Regions from separate parts of the Pseudomonas viridinivis genome, predicted to be linked through region 1. Evidence: predicted binding sites of a transcription regulator. Region 1 holds the regulator's gene; each other region holds the start of a gene.
The links. The regulator FliA, encoded in region 1, starts transcription of late flagellar genes. The targets are predictions, from matches to a motif close to CTAAAGTTTNNNNNNNNNNNGCCGNTAA.
Positions count from the first base shown of each region.

Region 2: the regulator FliA is predicted to act here: its motif matches at 1,633-1,660, upstream of AABC73_RS09600 (methyl-accepting chemotaxis protein).
Region 3: the regulator FliA is predicted to act here: its motif matches at 1,736-1,763, upstream of AABC73_RS17725 (methyl-accepting chemotaxis protein).

Region 1 covers NZ_CP151076.1:1,887,212-1,890,492, forward strand. The annotation lists gene flhF (flagellar biosynthesis protein FlhF) at 1-596, shown strand, start outside; gene fleN (flagellar synthesis regulator FleN) at 712-1,545, shown strand; gene fliA (RNA polymerase sigma factor FliA) at 1,542-2,282, shown strand; gene AABC73_RS08665 (chemotaxis response regulator CheY) at 2,574-2,948, shown strand; gene AABC73_RS08670 (protein phosphatase CheZ) at 2,968-3,281, shown strand, end outside.
Region 2 covers NZ_CP151076.1:2,089,311-2,092,591, forward strand. The annotation lists gene AABC73_RS09595 (ATP-binding protein) at 1-1,512, opposite strand, end outside; gene AABC73_RS09600 (methyl-accepting chemotaxis protein) at 1,712-3,281, shown strand, end outside.
Region 3 covers NZ_CP151076.1:3,758,734-3,762,014, forward strand. The annotation lists gene AABC73_RS17720 (iron-containing redox enzyme family protein) at 1-117, opposite strand, end outside; gene AABC73_RS17725 (methyl-accepting chemotaxis protein) at 378-1,691, opposite strand; partial or broken gene AABC73_RS17730 (L-lactate permease) at 2,077-3,281, shown strand, end outside.

The DNA.
Region 1 (3,281 bases):
GCTATGTGTTGAAGTACGGCGCACAGAACATCGCTCTGGTGAGCATGGACAGCTTTCGCATCGGCGCTCAGGAGCAGCTCAAGACTCTGGGCCGCATCCTCAACGTGCCGGTGACGCATGTCGATCCGGGCCAGTCGCTGGCTCAGGCACTGGAGCCGCTGTTGCGCAAGCGCGTGGTGTTGATTGACACCGCAGGCCTGCAAGCCAGCGATCCGGCCCTGCGCATGCAGCTCGAAAGCCTCGCCGGGCGTGGCATCAAGGCGCGTAATTATCTGGTGTTGGCAACGACCAGTCAGAAGCAAGTGCTGACCGCTGCCTACCACAGTTACAAACGTTGTGGCTTGTCCGGGTGCATCCTGACCAAGCTGGACGAAACTGCCAGCCTGGGCGAAGTACTCAGCCTGGCGATCAGTCATGAGCTACCTGTTGCCTACCTGACTGACGGGCCGCGAATACCTGATGATTTACACCTTCCGCGCCGGCACCAATTGGTTACCCGTGCGGTCAATGTGCAGATGCAGGAAGAGCCTAGCGAAGAAGCGATGGCGGATATGTTTGCCGACCTGTACCACAACCCCAGCAAGCGGGTGGGTTAGGTGAAACGAACTAATGGAATTTACCTGCATCGATGGTCTGCCACGCATTGTTCCTCAGCGAACGTGCAGCCCCCAATGTGGCTTCGGTCTACGCAAGACAAGGTAATGAAATAACATGGGCAGCATGCATCCCGTACAGGTGATCGCGGTGACCGGCGGCAAAGGTGGCGTCGGTAAGACTAACGTGTCAGTGAACCTATCGCTGGCCTTGGCCGAGCTTGGCCGGCGCGTCATGCTGCTGGACGCCGACCTTGGCCTGGCCAATGTCGACGTGTTGCTGGGGCTTACGCCCAAGCGCACCCTTGCCGATGTGATTGAAGGGCGTTGCGAATTGCGCGACGTACTCCTTCAGGGCCCTGGCGGGATTCGCATCGTGCCAGCCGCTTCCGGCACGCAGAGCATGGTGCACCTGACGCCGGCGCAGCATGCCGGTCTGATTCAGGCCTTCAGCGATATTGGCGATAACCTCGACGTACTGGTCATCGATACGGCCGCCGGCATCGGCGAGTCGGTGGTGAGCTTCGTGCGCGCTGCCCAGGAAGTCTTGCTGGTGGTGTGCGACGAGCCGACCTCGATCACTGACGCCTACGCGCTGATCAAGCTGCTCAATCGCGACTACGGCATGAATCGCTTCCGGGTCCTGGCCAACATGGCCCAGAGCCCGCAGGAAGGCCGCAACCTGTTTGCCAAGCTAACCAAAGTGACCGACCGCTTCCTCGATGTTGCCCTGCAATACGTCGGTGCGGTGCCTTACGACGAGTGCGTGCGCAAGGCGGTGCAGAAGCAGCGTGCCGTTTATGAAGCGTTCCCGCGCTCCAAATGCTCCCTGGCCTTCAAGGCTATTGCGCAGAAAGTCGACACCTGGCCGCTGCCGGCCAATCCGCGCGGTCATCTTGAGTTTTTCGTGGAGCGACTTGTTCACCAGACATTTGCGGGGCCTGTCCAATGACAGCCAGCGGCTACCAGATGTACAGCAAGACCTCCAAGAACTCGCAGTACGAGCTCATCGAGCGCTATGCGCCGCTGGTCAAGCGTATCGCCTATCACTTGCTGGCGCGCTTGCCGGCCAGTGTGCAGGTCGAGGACCTGATCCAGGCCGGCATGATCGGACTGCTTGAAGTGTCCACCAAGTACGACTGCACCAAAGGCGCGAGTTTCGAGACCTACGCGGGTATCCGGATTCGCGGCGCGATGCTCGATGAAGTGCGTAAAGGTGACTGGGCACCGCGTTCGGTTCACCGCAATACGCGCATGGTCAGTGACGCAATTCGCTCAATTGAAGCTAAAACAGGTCGTGACGCTAAAGATCACGAGGTTGCGGCCGAACTCCAATTGAGTCTCGATGATTATTACGGGATTTTGAACGATACCCTGGGCAGCCGGCTGTTCAGTTTCGACGACCTTTTGCAGGACGGCGAACATGAAGGGCTGCACGAGGACGGCGCAAGCGGTTCGCTTGAGCCATCGCGGGATCTGGAAGACGAACGTTTCCAGGCCGCGTTAGCAGATGCGATTGCCAATTTGCCAGAGCGCGAGCGACTGGTGTTGGCGCTGTACTATGACGAGGAGCTGAATCTCAAGGAAATCGGTGAGGTCCTTGGGGTCAGCGAGTCGCGAGTCAGCCAGTTACACAGCCAGTGCGCAGCTCGTTTGCGAGGGCGTTTGGGAGAGTGGCGAGCGCGTTGACAGGTGTGGCGCATCCGTAGGGTTGCGCTGTACGTGTAAGCCGGCTGTGCAAAGCGTTGTGTGGGGAGATGGACAAGGCGGGAACCGGTCATTGGCATTACTGCAAGCTGTTGGAAGGAGTTTTACCTTTCTGGCGGCACGCCGAACTGCTGCCCGGTTTCTTGACTGTTGATTTACCAAGCCCGTCGTCGTTTTAGTACAGCCGATGTGAGCTGTGCCGGTATTGATTGAACAGCGCGTTCAGGTGCTGAACGCGTTAAAGACTGCTTGGAGGTCGAATTGGACAAAAACATGAAAATCCTCATCGTTGATGACTTCTCAACGATGCGGCGGATCATCAAAAACCTGTTGCGTGATTTAGGATTCACCAACACGGCCGAAGCCGATGACGGGCTCACCGCGCTGCCAATGTTGCAGAGCGGTGCTTTCGACTTTCTGGTGACTGACTGGAACATGCCTGGCATGTCCGGCATCGACCTGTTGCGTCAGGTGCGCGCCGATGAACGACTCAAGCACCTTCCGGTGCTGATGGTCACGGCCGAAGCCAAGCGCGACCAGATCATCGAAGCCGCCCAGGCGGGCGTCAACGGTTATGTCGTGAAGCCATTTACGGCCCAAGTGCTGAAAGAAAAGATCGAAAAGATCTTCGAGCGCGTCAATAGCTGATGTTTGCCGCGAGGGTGCTATGGAGCATAAAGAGTCATCACAGGGCGACTTTGAGTCAACCCTGAAAAAACACGCGCATGAGCTGGTGATGTGCCTTGAAAAAGGCCGTTTCGGCGAAGCCGTGCAATTGATCCATGAGCTGAACCAGACTCGTGATCGCGGCTTGTATCAGGAAGTCGGCAAACTCACCCGCGAGCTGCACAGCGCAATCGTCAATTTCCAGATTGACCCGAACATGCCTCAGGCCAAGGAAGTGTCCCAGATCACGGATGCTACCGAGCGTTTGTCGTATGTTGTCAGGCTTACCGAAAATGCGGCCAACCGCACCATGGA
Region 2 (3,281 bases), 200 kb from region 1:
CTCGTCATGGGCAAACAGATGCATGCGAATGTCTTCTTTCAGGGAGCGTCGAAGGATGTCCTCCATCGACAGCATCAGCTGATTGATGTCCGTGGGGCGCGGGATCAATGGCTGGCGCCGGGAGAACGCCAGCAGCCGATGAGTGAGGGTCGCGGCACGATTGGCTGACTGGGTGGCTGCGTCGATATAGCGCTGGGTGTCGGCTACTTTACCGCTGCTGCTGCGGCGGCTGATCATCTCCAGCGAACCGATGATGCCCGTCAGCAGATTATTGAAATCATGCGCTATGCCACCGGTGAGTTGCCCCAGGGCTTCCATTTTCTGCGACTGGCGCAACGCTTCCTGGATGGCTTCACGCTCGCTGGCCTCTTTCTTGAGCTGCGCCAACGCTTCGCTGAGGGCTTGATTGCGTTGTTCGACTTCGGCGCTCAGCTGCTGATTGGCTTGATGCAGCAGCTCGGCGGCGGCCTGACGCATCTGCAACGCATCAGCCAGCGCCTCGGCGCGACGGTGCTCGGCTTCATAGACATCGACACGGGTCAGGCTGGAACCCACTTGCCCGGCGATCAGCTCGATGAAGCTCAAGTAATCCGGGTCATGGGGCCGATAGGGGTTCAGGCCAATCAGCATGAAGCCATTAAGCTGCAGCAGGTCGGTGCCTTTGAGGGGAGCCATGGCCATGACGGCTGGCGGCTGATCCCAGGCGCCACAGGGCAGAATCGTCGCGATAGACGTCACGTCCAGCAGCGCCAGGCAGTCCGGCCGCTGCGCCCCGGTGTTGTCCCAGTGCGATTGTTCAAGCCTGGTCAGCTGCTCGACGGCATCGCCATGGCGTTCGTCGAAACCGCTGCAGCCACTCAGCGTTGCCGCGCCATGCTCATCGAGAACAAAAGTCAGGCTAAACGGCAAATCACGGGGCTGCTGCGAGAGGGTGCTTTGCAGGCTGGCAAAAATGCCGCTTCGATCCCGGGTACCGGCCATCCCGCTGGCCACTGAGCGCAGCAGCGCCAGACGTCGTTCATTCAGAACGCGGTCGGTGTCTTCGGTGACTGCACAGAACAGGCCCTGGATTTTGCCGTTATCGCCGATCAGCGGGCTATAGGAAAAGCTGTGGTAGGTTTCTTCCGGGTATTCGTGGCGCTGCAGGATCAGCAGCAGTGACTGATCCCAGGTCGCAACGCCTTGCTGATACACCGCCTCGATGCGCGGTTTGACTTCCAGCCAGATCTCCGGCCATAGCTCGCGCAGTGGCATCCCCAGCGCATGGGCATCCTTCTGGCCGAGCGTCGGGCGGTAGGCGTCGTTATAAAAGAAATGTACTTGCTCGCCCCAGCCCAGCCACATCTCGAACTTCGACGTAAGCAGAATGTGCAGCGCCATCTTCAGTGACTGCGGCCAATGCTCCGCAGGGCCCAACGCAGTCGCAGCCCAGTCACAAGCCCTCATGCGCTGCGCCATCGTGCTGTCGCCGATGAATATGTCAGCCGAAACCGGGGTGGTTGCAGAACTCAAGACATGCCTCAACTTGATCAGAAAAATCGATGTACCGAGCGTGTCGCTTGCCGTTGTCCCGCGTGTATGCAGATACGACCGGGCAGGAGCAGGAAGAGTTCTATCGTGGATGGTTTACAACTAACGACTCATGGCGTGTGGCCGCTATCTGGCGTTTAATGCAGACAAAATAACGATAAGCTCAAACGGGGTAAAGGCTATGGCCGCAAATGGATCCTTGACCGGCACGCCGCTGGATCGCCAGCCAACCGAGACCCGATCGGCCCGGACAGCCCGCTGGCTGGTGCCCGGTCTGCAAAGCATCGCGTTCGTCTTGTTATTGCTGGCGCTGGCGTATACCGGACTGTCCGTCTACGCGGCCTTGCCGCTGGCCCTGGCATTTATCTGGCTGCCGCTGTTCTTTACGGGCACGCCATCAGCTGAAACGCCGTATGACCCGAACGCCGATATCACTCGCCTGACCCGAGACTTGTCGCGCACCACCAGCCATAACGCATTGTCGGCAGCAGGCGTGGCTTTTTCCGTGAGGCAACTGGCGGGCAAGGTTCAGTCGCAGCTGTCTGCTGCGGAAAAAATCGTCACCAGCGCCGACGTGATGATCGCCACGGAACACCAGACCGCACAGCTCAGCCAGCAGGCCTTGAGCGCGTCGAGCGAGGCGCGGCAAAGCAGCGACGCGGGCCGCAGCGTGCTGGGCGAATCCATCACCCGCATGCACCTCCTGAGCAAACGCGCCATCAGCAGCCGGGAACTGATCGAGGCCTTGAGTCAGCGCAGTGAAGAGATCCAGCGCGTGACCCTGGTTATCCAGTCCATTGCCAGTCAGACCAATCTGCTGGCCTTGAATGCCGCCATCGAGGCCGCCCGCGCTGGCGAACACGGTCGCGGCTTTGCCGTGGTTGCCGATGAAGTGCGCGGCCTTGCCGGGCGTACCGCAACCGCCACCGAGGAAGTTGGGCAGATGGTGGCCGATATCCAGCAGCGCACGGCCCAGGTCGTTGAGCAAATACGCCAGTTATCCACCGATCTGGACAGCGGTGTGGAGCAAGTCGAACTCACGGGGCGGCATCTGGAAAACATCGCGCGACTGACTGCCGGGGTCGAGGTGCAGGTGAGCGAAATCGCCCTGGGCGCGCAAACCAATCAAGAGCAACTGGACGGCCTGTTCGTCGCCGTGCAACAGATGCGCAGCGATCTGGCCATCAGCGATGACCAGACCCGCAAACTGGCGGATGCCGCCGTGCAGATGGAGGGCCAGGCCGAAACCATCAGCGAGCGCCTGGCAGAAGTGGGCCTGGATGATTATCACCAGCGCATCTATGACCTGGCGAAGGAGGGCGCCAGTCAGATCGCGCTGAAGTTCGAACAGGATATCGATGAAGCCCGCGTCAGCCTCGATGATTTGTTCGATCGCAATTACCAACCTATTGCCAAAACCGCACCGGCGAAATTTCAGACTCGTTTCGATCGTTACACCGATCAGGTGCTACCCGCGATTCAGGAACCGCTGCTGACGCGACACGATGGGCTGGTGTTCGCCATTGCCTGCACGCCTCAAGGCTACGTTCCCACCCATAACAATGCGTTCAACCAGCCGCTGACCGGGGATATTGCTGTCGACACGGCGCGCAATCGCAGCAAACGCAAATTCGACGACCGCACGGGAATCCGCTGTGGCAGCCATCAACAGGCGGTATTGCTGCAGACCTACACCCGGGACACGGGTGAACTGATGCACGATTTGTCCGTTCCGATCATGGTCAAGGGTC
Region 3 (3,281 bases), 1.9 Mb from region 1:
ATCATCCTGCAACATCGGACTGTGCATCAGCGCGTCATAGGTCGCCTTGTAATAACTTTGCGCAGTTCGATGAGGCTGAGAGAAAGCAGTCTCTGTCGGCATTTGAAGAGAGGTCATAAATACTTCCTGGCAGTTCCTGATACAAGCAAGACATGCTCACGCGCAGAGCCTCACGCGAAAGCGCTTCTTTTAGTCGTTGTAAGAAGGAGTACTGGCCGTTTGGAAAATTCACCGCTCTTGATTGGGGTCCAGATGGATGGTCGAAGGCAACGCCGCCGATCATCCGAACACAAGGCTTATCCGTAGATAAGCCATTCATTCACAGACAGCCTGCTGTTCAATGCTCGAGCTCAGTCTTTGCCTGGGACAGCATCTGATCAGTCATGACTGGAGGCGAACATGCTGACTGCTTGCACGGCATCGCTGGTCCCGGTGCGGATTTGCAGGATCACCGTCCCGGCCTGATCCGCGAGGCTGACGCCGCGTTGCGCACCTTCCTGAGTGGCGTCCATGCTGGCGACCGCATCGCGGGTTTCCGTCAGGATCATGCCGATCATCTCGGCAATCTCCGCCGTCGAGCGGCTGGTGCGCCCGGCCAGTTGCCGGACTTCATCGGCCACCACCGCAAACCCCCTGCCCTGATCTCCAGCCCGCGCGGCCTCGATGGCGGCGTTGAGGGCCAGCAGGTTGGTCTGGTCAGCGATGCCGCGAATGGTGTTGACGATTGCCGTGATCTGCTCGGAGCGTGCACCCAGTTGGCCAACCAGTCGGGCCGAAGCGCCGATATTGTCGGCTATCTGGCGCATTTCCCGAGCGGTTTGCTGAATGACTTCGGCGCCGTGCTCGGCGACTTTTTCCGTCTCGGCGGAAATATGGTAAGCGCGTGATGCGCCACGGGAATCGGCCTCGAACTTTTCGACCCGATCACTGATGTCGCTGGCAAACTTGACGATTTTGTAGAGTTTGCCGTCAGCGTCATACACTGGATTGTAAGAAGCTTCCAGCCAGACCACGCGACCATTCTTCGCCAGTCGCTTGAATTGCCCGCTGAAAAACTCACCCGCATTCAGTCGGCGCCAGAAGTCAGTGTACTCGGCGCTATTGACCAGACTTGGCTCGCAGAATAGCCGGTGTTGCTTGCCCTTGAGTTCAGCCGCGCCATAACCCATCACTTTCAGGAAATTGTCATTGGCGACCAGAACATTGCCGCTCAGATCAAACTCCACGACCGCCATGGCCCGATCAAGGGCGGCCAGCTTGCTGCGGGTTTCAGCTTCCTGACTCATCTTGGCGGTGACGTCCAGCGCGTACTTGACCACCTTCAACACCTTGCCCCGTTCATCCGTTACCGGGTTGTAGCTGGCCTCAAGCCAAATGTTCTGCCCCTTGCCAGTGACGCGCTGAAAGGTACCCGAAACAAACTTGCCGGCCCTGAGTTGCGCCCAGAACTCGCTGTATTCCCGGCTGCGCGTCAGGTTCGGCGAACAAAAGTCCTGGTGGGACTTGCTCAGCAACTCATCCTCGCGATAGCCCATGGTCTTCAGAAAGTTGTCGTTGGCGCGAAGCACTTTACCGGTCAGATCGAACTCCACCACCGCCATCGAACGTTCAAGTGCCGCAATCAGTCCTTTGAACTCCACAACCTCGGCCGTCCTGGCCGCCAGTTCGTTTTTTAGAAGTTTATTGAACATGACGTACCCTCAGCGATAGCAAAAACCATTGAACTCTATGCTGACTATCGGCGGGTAATGGGTGAACTTAAGTGGTTGGAAAAAGTTAAGAATTGACGCCAACGATAAGTTATTAGCCAGCTAACAACTTATACTTGCCAAGTTGTCGCGAGATGACTTATCGGGGTTATCCGATTACCTGCAGATACCTGGGCATGCGGGAGCAACATTGCCAGTTCGATAATCCGCAATTCCCCGGGCACCTGCTGTATCAGGGCAATGCGTGCTTCCTGACGTCCACCACGACAGCCGGATAATGCCGCCTATACTGCAAGCCACCTACCTCTAAACCCATCCCCCGGGCGCAGAGGCCTGCATATCCAACAATAAAAAGCAGAGGTGGAACATGGTCTGGCAGCAAGTCTACGATCCGTTCAGTAACCCGGTGCTCTCCACCATCATGGCCGCCGTGCCGGTGGTGGTGATGCTTGCAGCGTTGGCGTTCTTTCATATCAAGGCCCACATTGCGGCATTGCTGGCCCTGGCTTCGGCCCTGTTGATCGCGATCTTCGCGTTTGGTATGCCCGCCACCATGGCAGGTTCCGCGGCGCTGTTCGGCGCCGCCAACGGCTTGCTCCCCATTGGCTGGATTGTGCTCAACATCATCTTTTTGCATCGCCTGACCACCGAAAACGGCTCGTTCAAGGTGCTGCAAGACTCCCTGGCACGCATCACCGATGATCGACGCCTGCAATTGCTGTTGATCGCCTTCTGCTTTGGTGCATTCTTCGAAGGGGCTGCCGGTTTCGGGACGCCTGTGGCAGTGACCGGCGCAATCCTGATCGGCCTGGGGTTTTCGCCTCTTGCGGCGTCGGGTCTGGCGCTGATTGCCAATACCGCGCCAGTGGCCTTCGGCGCCTTGGGCACGCCGATCATCACGCTGGCCAAGGTGACCGGGCTGGATGAGATGGAACTGTCGATGATGGTCGGCCGCCAGCTGCCGTTTTTCTCGGTACTGGTGCCGTTCTGGCTGATCTGGGCGTTTGCCGGCTGGCGCAAGATGCTGGAAATCTGGCCGGCGATCCTGGTCGCGGGCGTCAGCTTTGCCGTACCGCAGTTCGTCGTCTCCAATTACCATGGGCCGATGCTGGTGGATGTGATCGCAGCATTGATTTCCATGGCCTGCCTGACCGGTTTTCTCAGGATCTGGAAACCGGCCACGATCCATACCTCGGCCGCCTTGTCGGGACGCGTGGACAATTCGCGCGTCGACGAAGATCCGGATGAAAAACCTACCGCCACCTTTGCCACCGATGCCAGGCCGGCAGTGATGCGCGCCTGGATGCCGTGGATCATTCTCACGGTGTTTGTCTTCGCCTGGGGCACGCAAAGTTTCAAGTCGATGTTCGATACTCGCCAGGCGATGAACGTGCAAACCGGCGCGGTCATGCTCGACCCCCAAGGCAAACCGGTGCGCGAGGCCAATCCGTTCTTCTCGCCTGCCGTGACCTTCGGCACCCTGCATCAGCAAGTCGAAAAAGTCCCGCCGGTGGTGCCGCAGCCTAAAACCGAGGAAGCGGTATACAAATTCAATTGGTTCACCAGCACCGG